DNA from 2 places in the Cupriavidus sp. C1SS-2L genome. Region 1 is predicted to be linked to the other one. Evidence: predicted binding sites of a transcription regulator. Region 1 holds the regulator's gene; the other holds the start of a gene.

The links. Region 1 encodes sigma-54, which starts transcription at its own class of promoters, with help from an activator protein. Its sites were predicted from a motif close to TGGCANGNAANCTGCTTT; they were not measured.
Region 2: the regulator sigma-54 is predicted to act here: its motif matches at 3,595-3,612, upstream of pqqA (pyrroloquinoline quinone precursor peptide PqqA).

Annotation. Positions count from the first base shown of each region.
Region 1 is NZ_CP172708.1:383,975-392,070, reverse strand. Features, by position in the region: gene ACIGJG_RS01835 (monovalent cation:proton antiporter family protein) at 1-1,651, opposite strand, end outside; gene ACIGJG_RS01830 (KpsF/GutQ family sugar-phosphate isomerase) at 1,785-2,768, shown strand; gene lptC (LPS export ABC transporter periplasmic protein LptC) at 2,794-3,420, shown strand; gene lptA (lipopolysaccharide transport periplasmic protein LptA) at 3,507-4,148, shown strand; gene lptB (LPS export ABC transporter ATP-binding protein) at 4,178-4,978, shown strand; gene ACIGJG_RS01810 (RNA polymerase factor sigma-54) at 5,080-6,561, shown strand; gene hpf (ribosome hibernation-promoting factor, HPF/YfiA family) at 6,611-6,964, shown strand; gene ptsN (PTS IIA-like nitrogen regulatory protein PtsN) at 7,345-7,800, shown strand; gene hprK (HPr(Ser) kinase/phosphatase) at 7,875-8,096, shown strand, end outside.
Region 2 is NZ_CP172708.1:1,972,833-1,980,928, forward strand. Features, by position in the region: gene ACIGJG_RS09175 (substrate-binding periplasmic protein) at 1-462, opposite strand, end outside; gene pedF (cytochrome c-550 PedF) at 531-1,010, opposite strand; gene ACIGJG_RS09185 (sigma-54-dependent Fis family transcriptional regulator) at 1,295-3,316, shown strand; gene pqqA (pyrroloquinoline quinone precursor peptide PqqA) at 3,684-3,758, shown strand; gene pqqB (pyrroloquinoline quinone biosynthesis protein PqqB) at 3,858-4,775, shown strand; gene pqqC (pyrroloquinoline-quinone synthase PqqC) at 4,772-5,464, shown strand; gene pqqD (pyrroloquinoline quinone biosynthesis peptide chaperone PqqD) at 5,461-5,733, shown strand; gene pqqE (pyrroloquinoline quinone biosynthesis protein PqqE) at 5,705-6,874, shown strand; gene ACIGJG_RS09215 (c-type cytochrome) at 6,948-7,268, opposite strand; gene ACIGJG_RS09220 (PQQ-dependent methanol/ethanol family dehydrogenase) at 7,353-8,096, opposite strand, start outside.

The DNA of each region.
Region 1 (8,096 bases):
CGTGACGCATGGGCACCCCGAGCAGCACCAGCGCATGCGAAGCCAGCATCAGGCTGCCCTCGATGATTTCCGGCACGACTTCGGTGGCACCCGCTTTCTGCAACGTGTCGAGTTCAGAATCGTCGACCGTGCGTACGATCACCGGCAACGCCGGCGCCAACTCCTGCACATGGTGCAGCACCTTGAGCGCTGACGGCGTGTTGGCATAGGTGATGATGACGGCGGCGGCGCGGTGGATACCGGCGGCAATCAGCGCCTCGCGACGCCCAGCGTCACCGTAGACCACGGTATCGCCCGCCGCGGCGGCATCGCGCACGCGGTCCGGATCAAGGTCGAGCGCCACGTAAGTGATGCTCTCGCGCTCGAGCATATGCGCCAGGTTCTGGCCGCTGCGCCCGTAACCGCAGATGATCGCGTGCTTCTCGGTCTGCAGGCTCTGCGCGGCGATACGCGTCATGTTCAGCGACTGCATCAGCCATTCGTTCGCCGCAAAGCGCAGCACAATGGCATCGCTGTACTGGATCAGGAACGGCGCGGCCAGCATCGAGAGCAGCATCGACGCCAGGATCACCTGGATCAGCACCGGGTCCACCAGGTTGAGGCCGTCAATCTGGTTGAGCAGCACGAAGCCGAATTCGCCGGCCTGCGCGAGCCCCAGGCCCGTGCGGATGGCCACGCCCTGGCGCGAGCCGAACAGGCGCGCCAGTACGGAGATCAGCAGCAGCTTGAACAGGATCGGCACCCCCAGCAGCACCAGCACCAGCCAGATGTGCTCGATCACCACCTGGATGTTGAGCAGCATGCCAATGGTCACGAAGAACAGCCCGAGCAGCACGTCGCGGAAGGGCTTGATGTCCTCTTCCACCTGGTGCCGGTAGGGCGTTTCCGAAATCAGCATGCCGGCCATGAACGCGCCCAGCGCCATCGACAGGCCCAGCCGCTCGGTCAGCGCAGCCATGCCAAGCGTGACCAGCAGCAGGTTCAGCATGAACAGTTCCTGCGAGCGCCGCGCCGCCACCACGTGGAACCAGCGGCTCATCAGGCGCTGTCCGAGGAAGAAGATCACACCGAGCGCCACCGCGATCTTCGCCGTGGCCATGCCGAGTGCAACCATCAGGTCACCGGGGTCGCGCGACAGCGCCGGGATCACGATCAGCAGCGGCACCACGGCCAGGTCCTGGAACAGCAACACGCTGATGATGTTGCGGCCATGCTCGCTTTCCAGCTCCACGCGCTCGGACAGCATCTTCGACACGATGGCCGTCGACGACATGGCCAGTGCCCCGCCAAGCGCCACGGAAGCCTGCCAGGACAACGGAAACAGCCAGTTGAACAGCCAGCTCGCCGGCACCACGGCCAGCATCGACAATACGACCTGCGAGCCGCCCAGCCCGAACACGAGCCGTTTCATGGCGCGAAGCTTGCTCAGGCTGAATTCCAGGCCAATCGAAAACATCAGGAAGACCACGCCGAACTCGGCCAGGTACTTGGTCTGGGCCGTGTCGCTGGCCAGGCCCAGCGCATGCGGGCCGATCAGGATGCCGACCGCCAGGTAGCCGAGCATGGGCGGCAGCTGGAGCATGCGGAACGCGACCACGCCGAATACGGCGGCAGCCAGCAGCACCAGGGTCAGTTCCAGCGGAGAATGCATCAGGCGGCTCAGGAAGAACCGTCAGGGCTGGCCGGCTGCGCCCCGGCACGGGCCCTGCCGGCGGAACACGGCAAGCGCGGCGCTTGCCGGGACGGCCCGGGCGTCGCCGCATTCGTTGGTATACTTCGACGCCATGATAGCCAATTTCGATGCGGATCGAGCACTCCGGCTCGCCCAAAGTACCCTCCAGATTGAAGCCGAAGCGGTCGCCGCACTTTCGGGGCGCCTGACCCCGGACTTCTCGCACGCGGTGCAGCTCGTCCTGCAGTGCACGGGACGCGTCGTGGTGTCGGGCATCGGCAAGTCAGGCCATATCGGCCGCAAGGTCGCGGCGACGCTGGCCTCGACCGGCACGCCGGCCTTCTTTGTCCATCCGGCCGAAGCCAGCCACGGCGACCTCGGCATGGTCACGCGCGATGACGTCCTGATCGCATTCTCCAATTCCGGGGAAACCGGCGAGCTGCTGTCGATCATCCCGATCGTCAAGCGCATCGGCGCGCGGCTGATCTCGGTCACCGGCAACCCGGAATCGAACCTGGCCAAGCTCGCAGACGCCCATCTCGATGCCGGCGTGGAAAAGGAAGCCTGCCCGCTGAACCTGGCGCCAACGGCCAGCACCACGGCGGCGCTGGCACTCGGCGACGCGCTCGCGGTCGCGGTGCTCGATGCGCGCGGCTTCGGCGAGGAAGACTTCGCGCGCTCGCACCCGGGCGGCGCGCTCGGCCGCAAGCTGCTGACCCACGTGCGCGATGTGATGCGCAGCGGCAATGCGGTGCCGGAGGTCCGCGAAAACACGCCGCTGGCCCAGGCGCTCATGGAAATCACGCGCAAGGGCATGGCCATGACCGCCGTGGTCGACTCTGACGGCAAGGCCATCGGCGTCTTCACCGACGGCGACCTGCGCCGCCTGCTGGAAACCCCGCGCGACTGGAAGACCGTGCCGATCGGCGATGTGATGCACCACAACCCGCACGTGGTGCACGAAGACCAGTTGGCCGTCGAAGCCGTGCAGGTCATGGAAGCCAACCGCATCAACCAGTTGCTGGTGGTCGACCATGACGGGCGCCTGGTGGGCGCGCTGCACATCCACGACCTGACCCGCGCCAAGGTCATCTGATCCACGGCGCGCACGCAAAGAGACCATGCAGGCCCTCCTGTCCTCCCTCACCGGGATCGTCTTGCGCCTGCTGCCATTGCTGCTGATGGCAGTGGTGGCAGGCAGCACGTTCTGGCTGGTGCAGATCAATTCGCAGCAGGAAGGCACCAAGGCGCCTGTCGTCCGCAAGCACGAGGCCGACTACTACATTGAGCGGTTCTCGGCCACCGAGCTGGCGCAGGACGGCGGCACCAAGGTGCGGTTCACCGGCGACAAGATGGTCCACTTCGACGACGACCAGACCTACGAAGTGACCCGTCCCGCCATGCGCGCCTATCAGCCTAACCGGCCGCCGGTGTCCGCGCGTGCCGACCTCGGCCGCATGAACGCCGAAGGCTCGGTCATCGACCTGTATGGCAATGGCTTCGTCGAACGCCAGCAGGGAGCGGATGCGGCCAAGGACCCGCTGCTGACGGCGGCGTCGAGCTACTTCCAGGTGCTGCTCAACGATGACATCGTCAAGACCGACAAGGCCGTCAAGCTCACGCGCGGCCCGTCGGTCATGACCGCCAACGGCCTGATCTTCAACAACGTTACCCGCGAAGTACAATTGCTGGGTAACGTACGGGGCACCATCATTACCGGTGCACCTGCCCGGACTCCGGGATCCTGACAACAACAGCCGCCCGCGCGCGACGGGGCGGCACCGCGGACCCGAGGTTCGCGCGAATTTCCGCCTTCCTGCGACCCTTTGCCAACATGATTGCCTCCCTGTCGACCTTGTCCCGCCGGCGCGCCGCCCCGGTGCTGCTGGCCGCAGCCGCCGTGCTTGCCGCGCTGGCGCCGCCGGCCGCCCATGCCGAACGCGCGGACCGGGACAAGCCACTGGTACTGGAAGCCGATAACGCCAGCTACGACGACGTCAAGCAGATCTACACGCTGACCGGCAATGTGGTCCTGACCAAGGGCACCATGGTGCTGAAGTCCGACGCCGCCGAGATCCGCACCGACCCCGAGGGCTACCAGTACGCGGTGGCCACGGCCAAGGGCGGCAAGCAGGCGTATATCCGCCAGAAGCGTGACGGCGTCGACGAGTACATGGACGGCTGGGGCGATCGCATCGAGTACGACGGCAAGCAGGAGCTGTCCAAGCTGATCGGCCACGCACGCATGGCGCGCCTGCAAGGTGCCAAGCTCGTCGACGAGATCCGCGGCGCGGTGCTGACCTATGACAGCCGCAATGAGTTCTATACCGCGGCCGGCGGGGGTGACAACACCTCGGCCGGCAACCCGTCTGGACGCGTGCGCGCGGTGCTCTCGCCGCGCCAGGAAGCGAGTGGTGCGGCCGCTGCCGCGCCGCTCGACCTGAAGCCGGCGCCCGCGCCGTCCAGCAAGCCCTGAATCCCGCGCGCGAGCGCACGACCGCCATCATGACCGATACCGCAACACTCGCCCCCACGCCCGCTTCCGCCGCCAACGACGTCCGTGCCGAGAGCAGCACGATGGTCGTGCGCCACCTGAAGAAGCGCTACGGGACGCGTACGGTGGTCAAGGACGTGTCGCTCGACGTGAAAAGCGGCGAGGTCGTGGGCCTGCTGGGTCCGAATGGCGCCGGCAAGACCACGTCGTTCTACATGATCGTCGGCCTGGTGGCGCTCGACGAGGGCGATATCGTGCTCGACGGGCAGCACATCAGCGGCCTGGCCATCCACGAACGCGCGCGCATGGGGCTTTCCTACCTGCCGCAGGAAGCGTCGGTGTTCCGCAAGCTGAATGTCGAAGAGAACATCCGCGCGGTGCTGGAGCTCCAGGTCGTGAACGGCAAGCCGCTGCCAAAGGCCGAGATCGACGCGCGGCTCGATACGCTGCTGGACGACCTGCAGATCGCCCACTTGCGCAACAACCCGGCGCTTTCGCTGTCGGGCGGCGAACGCCGCCGCGTTGAAATTGCGCGCGCGCTGGCATCGTCGCCGCGCTTCATCCTGCTGGACGAACCGTTCGCCGGCGTGGACCCGATCGCGGTCGGCGAAATCCAGCGCATCGTCAGCTTCCTGAAGGCACGCAATATCGGCGTGCTTATCACCGACCACAACGTGCGCGAGACGCTCGGCATCTGCGACCACGCGTACATCATCAGCGAAGGCACCGTGCTCGCGGCGGGCCAGCCTGAAGACATCATCGCGAACGAATCGGTGCGGCGCGTCTACCTGGGCGAGAATTTCCGCATGTGAAGCGGGGGTGGCACGCGGCCACCGGGAAAGAGACGATCAGGCGACACATGCGATAGCAATTTCCGTTCCAACATCGGAAAGATGCGCATAAAATAGGTCGCATGAAACCGTCGCTCCAGCTCCGCCTTTCGCAGCATCTGGCACTCACGCCGCAACTGCAGCAGTCGATCCGACTGCTGCAACTCTCAACGCTGGAACTGCAACAGGAAGTCGAGCAGGCGCTCACGGAGAACCCGCTGCTGGAGCGCGAAAACGACTGGATCGAAAGTCCGCTGCGCGTAGCGGCAGATGGCTCGGTCAACCTGCAAAGTGCCCCGGCTCCCGCTCCTGCCGAACCGCAGGGCAATGGCGAAGCGAATGCCGACAGCGCACGCGGCAGCGATGACGAGAACTACACCGACAGCGGCGGTGACGACTACGGCAGCGACTGGAGCCTCGACGATTTCGCGCGGCGCCCCCAGGGCGAGGACGACGAAAAGACGCCCATGCAGCTGCGCGATGCCGAGCCCACGCTGCGCGAACATCTGATGGAACAGCTCACGCCGCTGAAGATTTCGCTGCGCGACAAGGGGCTGGCGATCTTCCTGATCGAATCGCTCGATGACGACGGCTACCTGAGCACGTCGCTCGACGAGATCTGCTCGGAACTGCCCGAGGAACTCGAATTCGAAGTCGACGAAGTCCAGGCCATGCTCACGCTGCTGCAGAGCTTCGACCCGGCGGGCGTGGGCGCGCGCAATGCAGCCGAATGCCTGAGCCTGCAATTGCGCCGGCTGCAGCACCCGCAGCGCGAACTGGCGCTGTCGATCGTCCAGCATCATCTTGAATTGCTTGCGGTGCGCGACTACACGCGCCTGAAAAAAGCGCTGCAGGTGGACGAAGCGGCGCTAAAAGCCGCGCATGAACTGATCCGTTCGCTCGCGCCGTATCCCGGGCATGCGTACAGCCGGCCTGAAGCGGATTTCGTAGTGCCCGACGTGTTCGTGCGCAAGAGCGGCAGCGGCTGGATTGCACAGCTGAACCCGGATGTGATGCCCCGCCTGCGCATCAACGACATGTACGCGCAGATCCTGCGCGGAGCGAAGGGGGAATCCGGCGCTGCCGGGCTGCAGCAAAAGCTGCAGGAGGCACGTTGGCTGATCAAAAATATTCAGCAAAGGTTCGACACAATCCTGCGAGTTTCACAGGCAATTGTCGAACGTCAGAAGAACTTTTTCACGCACGGCGAAATCGCGATGCGCCCCTTGGTTTTGCGGGAGATTGCCGATACACTGGGATTACACGAGTCAACCATATCCCGGGTGACGACCAATAAATACATGGCAACGCCGATGGGTACTTTCGAACTGAAGTACTTCTTCGGTAGCCACGTGTCCACCGAAACCGGTGGCGCGGCTTCATCAACGGCGATCCGCGCCTTGATCAAGCAACTTATAGGAGCCGAAGACCCGAGGAGTCCTCTTTCCGACAGCCGAATTGCCGAATTGCTGGGTGAACAAGGCTTCGTTGTCGCGCGCCGTACCGTCGCCAAGTATCGCGAAGCCCTGAAGATCCCCGCTGTCAATCTCCGCAAGACTTTGTAGCCGAGTTGCACCGCCTGCCTGGTGCAGCTCTTTCAGAAGGAGAAGCGCTATGAACTTCAAGATCAGTGGACACCACCTGGACATCACGCCTCCGCTGCGTGAGTACGTGGAAACGAAGCTGGAGCGTATCGTCAGGCATTTCGATCAAGTCATTGGCGTTAGCGTGCTACTTTCAGTCGATAACCATAAGGAAAAGGACAGGCGGCAGTACGCGGAAATCAATCTGCACCTTCGGGGCAAGGACATCTTTGTTGAAGCCCATCACGAAGACCTGTATGCGGCCATCGACGCACTTGTCGACAAGCTGGACCGCCAGGTGCTTCGCTACAAGGATCGCGTGCAAGGCCACGACCGCGAAGCGGTCAAGTACCAGATGGCCGAAGCGCAACTACAGCAGCAATGATCATGCCTGCCGGTCGTAAGGCTGGCCGCTGAAAGGGACTGAGAAAAGCAAGCCGCGCCATGTAGCGCGGCTTTTTTGCGTCTGTTGGCGGCCATCCTGTGCAGGTTACTGGCATAGGTGTTCGCAACTGACGCGGCGCGGTGTATGCTCTCTAAGACATAGCCGGTAGCGACTCCTGTGCGCGCGCCCTATCCCGGTGCGGCGGCACGAGCACGGCACAGGGATACACAAGGCCCGACGCTGCGTTGCACAAGTCAGGGGAGACGCTGCTCTATAATGGCCAAACGCCTGGCAAACCATGGTATCGCCATAAAGCGGCCCGCAGCCTTGCACGGCCGAGCAGTCCCATCTGCCTGCTAACTGAAATCCTCGCATCGCCCATGAATCGTTTGGCCAAACTGCTGCCACCCGGCAACATCAACCTCGACGTCAGCGTCACCAGCAAGAAGCGTGTCTTCGAGCAAGCCGGGCTCCTCTTCGAGAACAACCATGGCGTGGCGCGGGCGACCGTGACCGACAACCTGTTTGCGCGCGAGTCGCTCGGTTCGACCGGCCTTGGCGCAGGCGTGGCCATTCCGCATGGGCGCATCAAGGGACTGAAGCAGCCGTTGGCCGCGTTCATGCGGTTGGCCGAGCCGATCCCTTTCGAATCACCCGACGGCAAACCCGTTTCGCTGCTGATCTTCCTGCTGGTGCCGGAACAGGCCACGCAGCAGCATCTCGAGATCCTCTCGGAAATCGCGCAGTTGCTGTCCGATCGCGACATGCGCGAAGGCCTCGCAACGCTGGCCACACCCGAAGAAGTGCATCAGCTACTGACACAGTGGCATCCCTGACCCTTCCCCTGGGCTGGCAACAGACCGGACGACCCTAAAGCCCGGCACTGCCCCCGCCCCGAAAGTCATACCGCATGGAACTCACCGGCGTCACCTCGCAGTCGATCTTCGACGACAACGCAGCCGACATCAAACTCTCGTGGGTGGCTGGCCTGGAAGGTGCGGACCGCGCCTTCGACGTGGAGTTTGCCCGCGAGGCCACCTCGGCCGCGGACCTCGTCGGCCACCTGAACCTGATCCACCCGAACCGGATCCAGGTCCTCGGCAAGCCCGAAATCACGTACTACCAGCGCCTG
Region 2 (8,096 bases), 1.6 Mb from region 1:
CTGGCGGTCGCGCACCAGCACGAAAGTCTCGCGGTAGTACGGCGCAAAGATCAGGGCCTGTTCGTTGGCGCGCATGAAGGTGCGGTCGACCGGCACGTGCAGCATTACGTCCGCCGGCCCGTAGCCGAGGTAATGGCCGCGCCATACCATCGACCGCAGATCGTCGGACATGTCGTCGTCGGCATCGAAGGGCAACAGCGACACCTGCAATCCCAATTCGCTGGCCAGGGCCTTGGCCAGCGCGACATCGATGCCGGTGTACTGGCTGCCTGCCACCGCCGAGAACGGCGGCAAGCCCTTGTAGACCGCTACCTTCAGCGTGCCGTTCTGGCGGATCCGGGCCAGGTCTGCCAGCGCCGGCCGGGTGCCGAGCAGCGCGCCTGCGGCCAGCAAGGCGCCGCACAGCCGGCGCCGGGCACTGCTGGCCGGCGAGGCAGCAGGCGGACAATGCATCGGGGACATGGAGTCTCTCCTGAACGCGGAATACAACAAGGGTGAGAGGAAGATCTGGCGTGCCGAACGGGACCGCTTCACTCGTGCCGCGATTCCAGATAGGTCTTGATGGCCCACACCGCTTCCTGGCTCAGCACGCCATCGAACGGCGGCATGTAGACACGGCCGTCGCGAGTGCGGCCCTTGCGCACGGTGGTGGTGAAGTACTGCGAGATCTCGGTCATGCAGGCCTGTTTCTTCTTGGCATCGGCGAGAGACACGCAATCGCCGTCGAGCTTGCGCAGGTCAGGCGCGATGCCGCCGGACACCGCTTCCAGGCCGTGGCAGCGCGCGCAGTTCTGGTTGTAGGCCGAGCTGCCGATACGCTGGGCTTCCTGCTGTTCGTTGCCGGCGCGATAGGGGTTGTCCGGGCGCCATTCGTCGCCGAGCTGCGGCAAGGATTTGGTGTCGACGGCTTGCGGCGTAACATCGCCATGGGCCCAGACTGTCCCGGCCGGGACAGCGCTCAGCATGGCGCAGAGCGAAAACAAGGCAAGCAGGCGGCGCTGCGTTCTCATGAGTGTCTCCTACAGTTGTGGATGGGATTTTTGTTTGCCATCATTTCCGCAAGAGACATACCAGCGGGCCGGAACGGGCACTGCACGGCGTTGCAGCAGGCTTTCCGGGGCTTCGCGGCGGCGTGTGCGGCGCACCATCGCCCCAGCGGTGTCCCGGAATGCCACACTCTGGCAAGCGTTTTGCTTCATGGCGCCACACTGTCGACGGCCTGCCCGGCGACGGCGATGAAGGCCGGCAGCGACCCGCGCAAAAGATCGCGGGCGAATTCATAGGAGACCCAGACATGACCATCCCAGCGGAGCCCACTCGCCCTGCCATCTCCGGCGAGACGGGCGACGGGGCTGTCCAACCCGAGCGCGCCGAACTGATCGCGCAGGCCCACCAGCGTTCCGCCTCCTATGGCCTGCGCCCGTACGAGTCGCCGGACTTCTGCCCGGTGCTCCAAAGCGAGCTGAAGACGCGCATCGAACGCAGCCAGTCGCTGTTCACCTACGCGCTGCCGGTAATGGAAACGCTCTACGACCAGATCGTGAACACGCAGAGCATGGTGATCCTGACCGACGCCGACGGCCTGATCCTGCACTCGCTGGGCGACGACGATTTCCTCGCGCGGGCCGACAAGGTGGCGTTGCGTGCCGGTGCCGACTGGTCGGAGGAAAGCCGCGGCACCAACGCCATTGGCACCGCGCTGGCCGAGAACCGCGCCACTCTGGTCCACGGCGCGGACCACTTCCTGGAGGCCAACCAGTTTCTGACCTGCTCGTGCATGACCATCCTTGACGCCTATGGCAAGACGGTCGGGGCGCTCGATGTGACGGGCGACCAGCGTGGCTTTCACAAGCACACCATGGCGCTGGTGCGGATGTCGGCACAGATGATCGAAAACCAGCTGTTCGGCAGCGCGTTCCGCGACATGGTCTGCATCCACTTTCATTCGCGCGCGGAGTTCCTGGGCACGCTCGTGGAAGGTATCGTCTCTTTCACGCCCGGCGGGCGTTTCCTGTCGTCGAACCGCAGCGGACATTTCCAGCTGGGCCTGACCAACAAGGCGCTGCAGGCGCATACCTTCTCTTCGCTGTTCGGGATGCCGTTGTCCCTGTTCTTCGATGCCGTGCGCGGTGCGCCGGCTGGTATCGTGCAGTTGCAACTGCCCAGCGGCGTCAAGGTCAGCGCGCGCATGGAATGGAAAGCCAGTCCCGCCTCGATGGCCGGCGCGGGTGTGCCCGCGACCACGCCAGATGCCGTCGCGGCACCGCGGCGACTCTGCCCTGCCCCCGCCAAGCCCGAAGGGCTGGCTGACCTGGACACGGGCGACGCACAGGTCCGGACCGTGATCGGCAAGCTGCGCAAGGTCATCGGCAAGGACATCCCGGTGATGGTACTGGGTGAAACCGGCACGGGCAAGGAACTCATGGCACGCGCCATCCATGCCGACAGCCCGCGCCACGCGGGCCCCTTCATTGCGGTGAACTGCGCGTCGATCCCGGAGAACCTGATCGAATCGGAGCTGTTCGGTTACGAGGAAGGCGCCTTCACCGGCGCACGCAAGAAAGGCGGCATCGGCAAGATGCTGCTGGCCAACGGCGGCACGCTGTTCCTGGACGAGATCGGCGACATGCCGCTGCATCTTCAGGGACGCTTGCTGCGCGCGTTGCAAGAACGCGCTGTCCAGCCGCTGGGCAGCAGCAAGGTGATCCAGGTGGATGTGCTGGTGGTGTGCGCCACCAACCGAAACTTGCGCGAGATGGTCGCCAGCGCCCAGTTCCGCGAAGACCTGTACTACCGCCTGAACGGACTTGTGGTGCGGCTGCCAGCCCTGCGCGAGCGCAGCGATCTCGACGTGGTAGCGGGCAAGCTGCTGCGCCAGGATCAGAGCCAGGGCCATGCCAGCGGCGAGCCACCTCGCATCAGCGATGCCGTGATGGAACTGTTCCGGCGATATCACTGGCCCGGCAATATGCGCCAGCTCGGCAACCTGCTGCGCACGGCGCGGCTGATGGCGGAAGGCGAAGCCGAGATCACGGAAGACCACCTGCCCGACGACTTCCTGGACGACTTGCGCGAACGCCAGCAGCAGGCAGCAACGACGGCGGCCCAGGCGGCGCCGGTATCCGCGGTTTTGCCCGTCGGGCAGGGGGCCGCACAGCCCACGCGGCTCGCCGAGGTCGAAGCGCTTGCCATCGTCGCCGCGGTGAATGCGCACCACGGCAATATCTCGGCGGCGGCCAAGGCGCTGGGGATATCGCGCAACACGGTCTATCGAAAGATGGAAGAGGCGCGCGCGCTGTCGCAACCCCCAGGCTGATCCCGAACGGCACGAAACAGCAGTGTCCCATTTCTGAACAGGTGTCTCACGCTGAAGCAGTCGTGACACAGCAAGCACGCAACTGCGTGCTTGCGGTAAACGCTTACCGTATGGCCTGATGCGTCGCAGCATGTGTTGGCCGCCGCCGCGCGACTGAAAGGCATTGGCCACGTCGCCATCCCTCGCCAGCCATCTCTCCCCCCAGTCCGGCAGCGCACGCATGCCTCCGCGCTTCCCGCAGTCACAGTTCACCGCAGATGGAAGTTGGAAATGCGTCTGGGCATGGATGTTGCCTTTTGGGTAACGCGGCAGCCCCGCTGTCGCGCCAAGACGATATTCACCAACGATGCCAACCAAGGAGAGAGACATGAACTGGACCACGCCTGCCTATACCGAGCTGCGGCTGGGCTTCGAAATCACGATGTACATCGCCAACCGCTGAAGCCTGCTGCACGCGGCGGCGTGCCGGCGTGCGGTTCCGGCATGCCGGAACCGCACGCCGGCCCCGCGCCTGGATGACCCACTTCGACTCGCTCGCGCCATGACAACTATCCGCGTACTCGGATCGGCCGCCGGCGGCGGCTTTCCGCAGTGGAACTGCAACTGCCACAACTGCGATGGCGTGCGCCGCGGCACCGTACACGCCACGCCGCGCACGCAATCATCGATTGCGCTGTCCGGCGACGGACCGGATTCGATACTCGTCAACGCGTCTCCCGACATCCTGCAGCAACTGCGCCAGACGCCCGCGCTGCAGCCGGCCCGCTCGCCACGCGATACGGCAATCGCCGCGGTGCTGTTGATGGATGCGCAGATTGACCACGTCACCGGCCTGCTGATGCTGCGCGAGCATCGCCAGGCCTTGCCGCTGTTTGCCACGGCCGCAGTGCTCGACGACCTGAGCAACGCGTTTCCGCTCACCCGCTTGCTGTCGCACTACTGCGGCTTGCAGACGCATACCTTGCCCTGCGACGGCACGCCGTTCTCCGTGCCGCCGCTGGACGGCGTCATGCTCACCGCGGTGCCATTGCAAAGCAAGGCGCCGCCCTATTCGCCGGGGCGCCACGCGCCGCGCCTCGGCGACAACATCGGCCTGCGCATCGAAGACCGCCACAGCGGGCGCCGCGCCTTCTATGCGCCAGGCCTGGGCAGCGTCGACGACCATGTCTTCGCAGAACTGCGCAGCGCCGACGTCGTGCTGGTCGACGGCACGTTCTGGCGCGAGGACGAGATGCGGTCGCTCGGCTTCTCCACGAAGGCTGCTGCCGATATGGGCCATCTCCCGCTGTCTGGCCCGGGTGGCATGATCGAAATCCTCGACCGGCTGCCCGCGAGCCGCAAGATCCTTATCCACATCAACAATACCAATCCCGTGCTGGTGGAAGACTCGCCGGAGCACGCGGTGCTGGCGCGGCACGGCATCGAGGTGGCGTACGACGGCATGGAGATCACGCTATGACATATTCCACCGCATCGGGTCCCGCGGAGTTCGAAGCGCGGCTGCGCGCCAAAGAAACCGGCTACCACATTCATCACCCGTTCAACCAGCGCATGGCGGCCGGATTGTGTTCGCCGGGACAGATCCGCGCCTGGGTCGCCAACCGCTTCTACTACCAGGCCAATATCCCGCTGAAGGACGCCGCCATCCTTGCCAACTGCCCCGAGCGCGACACGCGCCGCGAGTGGGTGGTACGCATCCTGGACCACGACGGGACTGACACCCAGCCCGGTGGCATTGAAGCCTGGCTGCGGCTGGGCGAAGCCACAGGGCTGGAGCGCGCGGCATTGCTTGACCATCGCCACGTGCTCCCAGGGGTGCGCTTTGCCGTCGACGCCTATGTCAACTTTGCGCGGCGAGCGCCGTGGCAGGAAGCCGTGTGCTCCTCGCTCACCGAGATGTTTGCCCCGGAGATCCACAAGGAGCGGCTCGCGGGCTGGCCCACGCATTACTCGTGGATCGAGGCCGCCGGGCTCGATTACTTTCGCTCGCGCATCCCGCTCGCGCAGCGCGACGTCGAGCACGGCCTGCGCGTGACGCTGGGCTACTTCCGTACACCGGAGCAACAGCAACGCGCGCTCGATATCCTGCAATTCAAGCTCGACGTGCTGTGGTCGATGCTCGATGCCATCCAGCTAGCCAACCCATGACGACCGATCCGCCAGACCTCGCCCGTCCGGTCCTGCACCGGACTTTCCGCCTGCAGTGGGAAGAGGCCCAGCAGAGCTGGGTGCTGCTCTACCCCGAAGGCATGGTGACCCTCAACGACAGCGCCGCCGCCATCCTGCAGCGCTGCGACGGTTGTCATACGCTGGACATGATGATTGACGACCTGCAGGCCGCATTCAGCGTGCAGGGCATCGCCCCGGAGGTACACGCCTTTGTCAAACATGCGACCGAACGCGGCTGGCTTGTCTGAGCCCCGTGCCGCCGAACGGCCAGGCCCGCCGCTGTGGCTGCTGGCCGAGCTGACCTACCGCTGCCCGCTGCACTGCGCGTTCTGCTCCAACCCGGTGGACTATGCCCGGCACACGGCCCAACTCGGCACCGGGCAATGGTGCGATGTATTCACGCAAGCCCGAGCGCTGGGCGCGGTGCAACTCGGGCTGTCCGGCGGCGAGCCGCTGCTGCGCAAGGACCTGGAAACGCTGGTGCGGCATGCGCATGGGCTCGGCTTCTATACAAACCTCATTACTTCTGGTGTGGGCCTGACCGACGCGAGGCTCGCTGCGCTACGCGAAGCGGGGCTGGACCATATCCAGCTGTCCTTCCAGGACTCCACTCGCGAGCTCAACGACTTCCTCTCCAGTACGCGCACCTTCGACCTGAAGCAGCGCGTGGCAAGGCTGATCAAGGCGCACGATTACCCGATGGTGATGAACTGCGTGCTGCATCGGCATAACCTGCCCCATGTCGGCACCATCATCGAAATGGCGCTGCAGATGGGCGCCGAATATCTGGAGCTCGCCAACACGCAGTACTACGGATGGGCATGGCACAACCGTCTTGCGCTGATGCCGACGCTCGAGCAGTTGCTTGAAGCCGAGGACATCGTCAGCCAATACCGCGCGCGCATCGGCAAGCAGTGCCAGATACTGTTCGTGGTGCCCGACTACTTCGAAGGCAAGCCCAAGAAGTGCATGAATGGCTGGGGGACGACCTTCCTTGGCGTGGCGCCCGACGGCACTGCGCTGCCGTGCCATGCGGCGCGCATGCTGCCGGGCCTGGCATTGCCGAACGTCACGACGCAAGGACTGCGGGAGATCTGGTGCGACAGCGAGGCCTTCCGCCGTTTTCGTGGCACCGCGTGGATGCAGGAGCCCTGCCGCTCATGCGACCATCGCGAGGAGGACCAAGGCGGCTGCCGCTGCCAGGCGCTACTGCTGACTGGCGACGCCGCCGCGACGGATCCGGTGTGCGAGCGCTCTGGCGAGCATGGCAAAGTCAGGGAGATCGTGCTGCAAGGCAGGCTGGCGGCGTCGCAGAGGCACGCCGATGTGCAGCCGATGGTGTTTCGCAGCGATGGCAATTCCTTGCGGCTGAGCAGCGGGAACGAATGACACAAGCGATGTTTTGATGGGCGGGTCCCGACACGACAAACTGCAACGGTCGTGCCGCGGACCACCATACCGCTTACCCGATACTCAGCACCCATTCCGCCAGTTTCCGGGCATCCGCCTCGCCGAGATTCCCGTGCGCCGGCATTGGAACGGGCCCCCACACGCCCTTGCCCCCTTCGCGGATCTTCTTGCCCAGACGATCGGCCGCCTGGCTGTCTCCCTTGTACTTGGCCGCCACCTCGGCAAATCCCGGGCCGATCACCTTCGCTTGCATGCCATGGCAAGCGAAGCACCCATTCTTGTCAGCCACGGCCTGCATATCGGCCGCAGTGCCCGCCAGTGCCGCGCAAGGCAGCAGCGAAGCCACGACCAGCGCCATCCATTCGATCTTCATATCGTATCCCGCTGTTTCGCGTTGCGAGAACGCTGGCATCCGCACAGGGATGCCAGCGTCTCCAGCCATCAACCTGCCTGTCGTTCAGCCCTTGTGCAGCTTGAACACCCACACCGAACCGCCCTGCTCCAGGAAATTCACGCGCTTGGCGACTTCCCCGCCCCACAGCGGCACCGCACCGCCCCAGCCCGACACCACGGCGACATACTGCTCGCCGTTCTCTTCCCACGTGACCGGCGGCGCGACCACGCCACTGCCGGTCTGGAACTTCCACAGCTCCTTGCCGGTCCGGGCGTCGGCGGCCTTGAGGTAGCCTTCCGGCGTGCCCCAGAACACCAGCCCGCCGGCGGTGGTCATCACACCGCCCCACAGCGGCGCGTTGTTCTTGACCTCCCAGACGATCTTGCCGGTCTTGGGGTTGATGGCGCGCAGCGAACCGATGTAGTCCTCGTTCAGTGGATGGATGGTGAATCCGGCACCCAGGAAGGCGGCGCCCTTCTTGTAGCTGACGGGCTCATTCCAGATATCCATGCCCCATTCGTTGGCCGGCACGTAGAACAAGCCCGTCTGCGGGCTGTAGGCCATTGGCTGCTGGTTCTTGCCACCCAGGAAGCCGGGCGCGGCGAACACGGACTTGCCCTTCTTCGGGTCGGCGCCGCTGGCCGGATCGCCCGGGCGACCCTCGTCGTTGAAGGTGGGCCGGCCGGTCTTCAGGTCGATGCCAGTGGCCCACGTGATCTTCTTCACGAACGGGAAGGCATTGACCAGTTTGCCGTTGGTCGCATCGTTGACATAGAAGAAGCCGTTGCGGTCGGCCTTGCCGCCCAT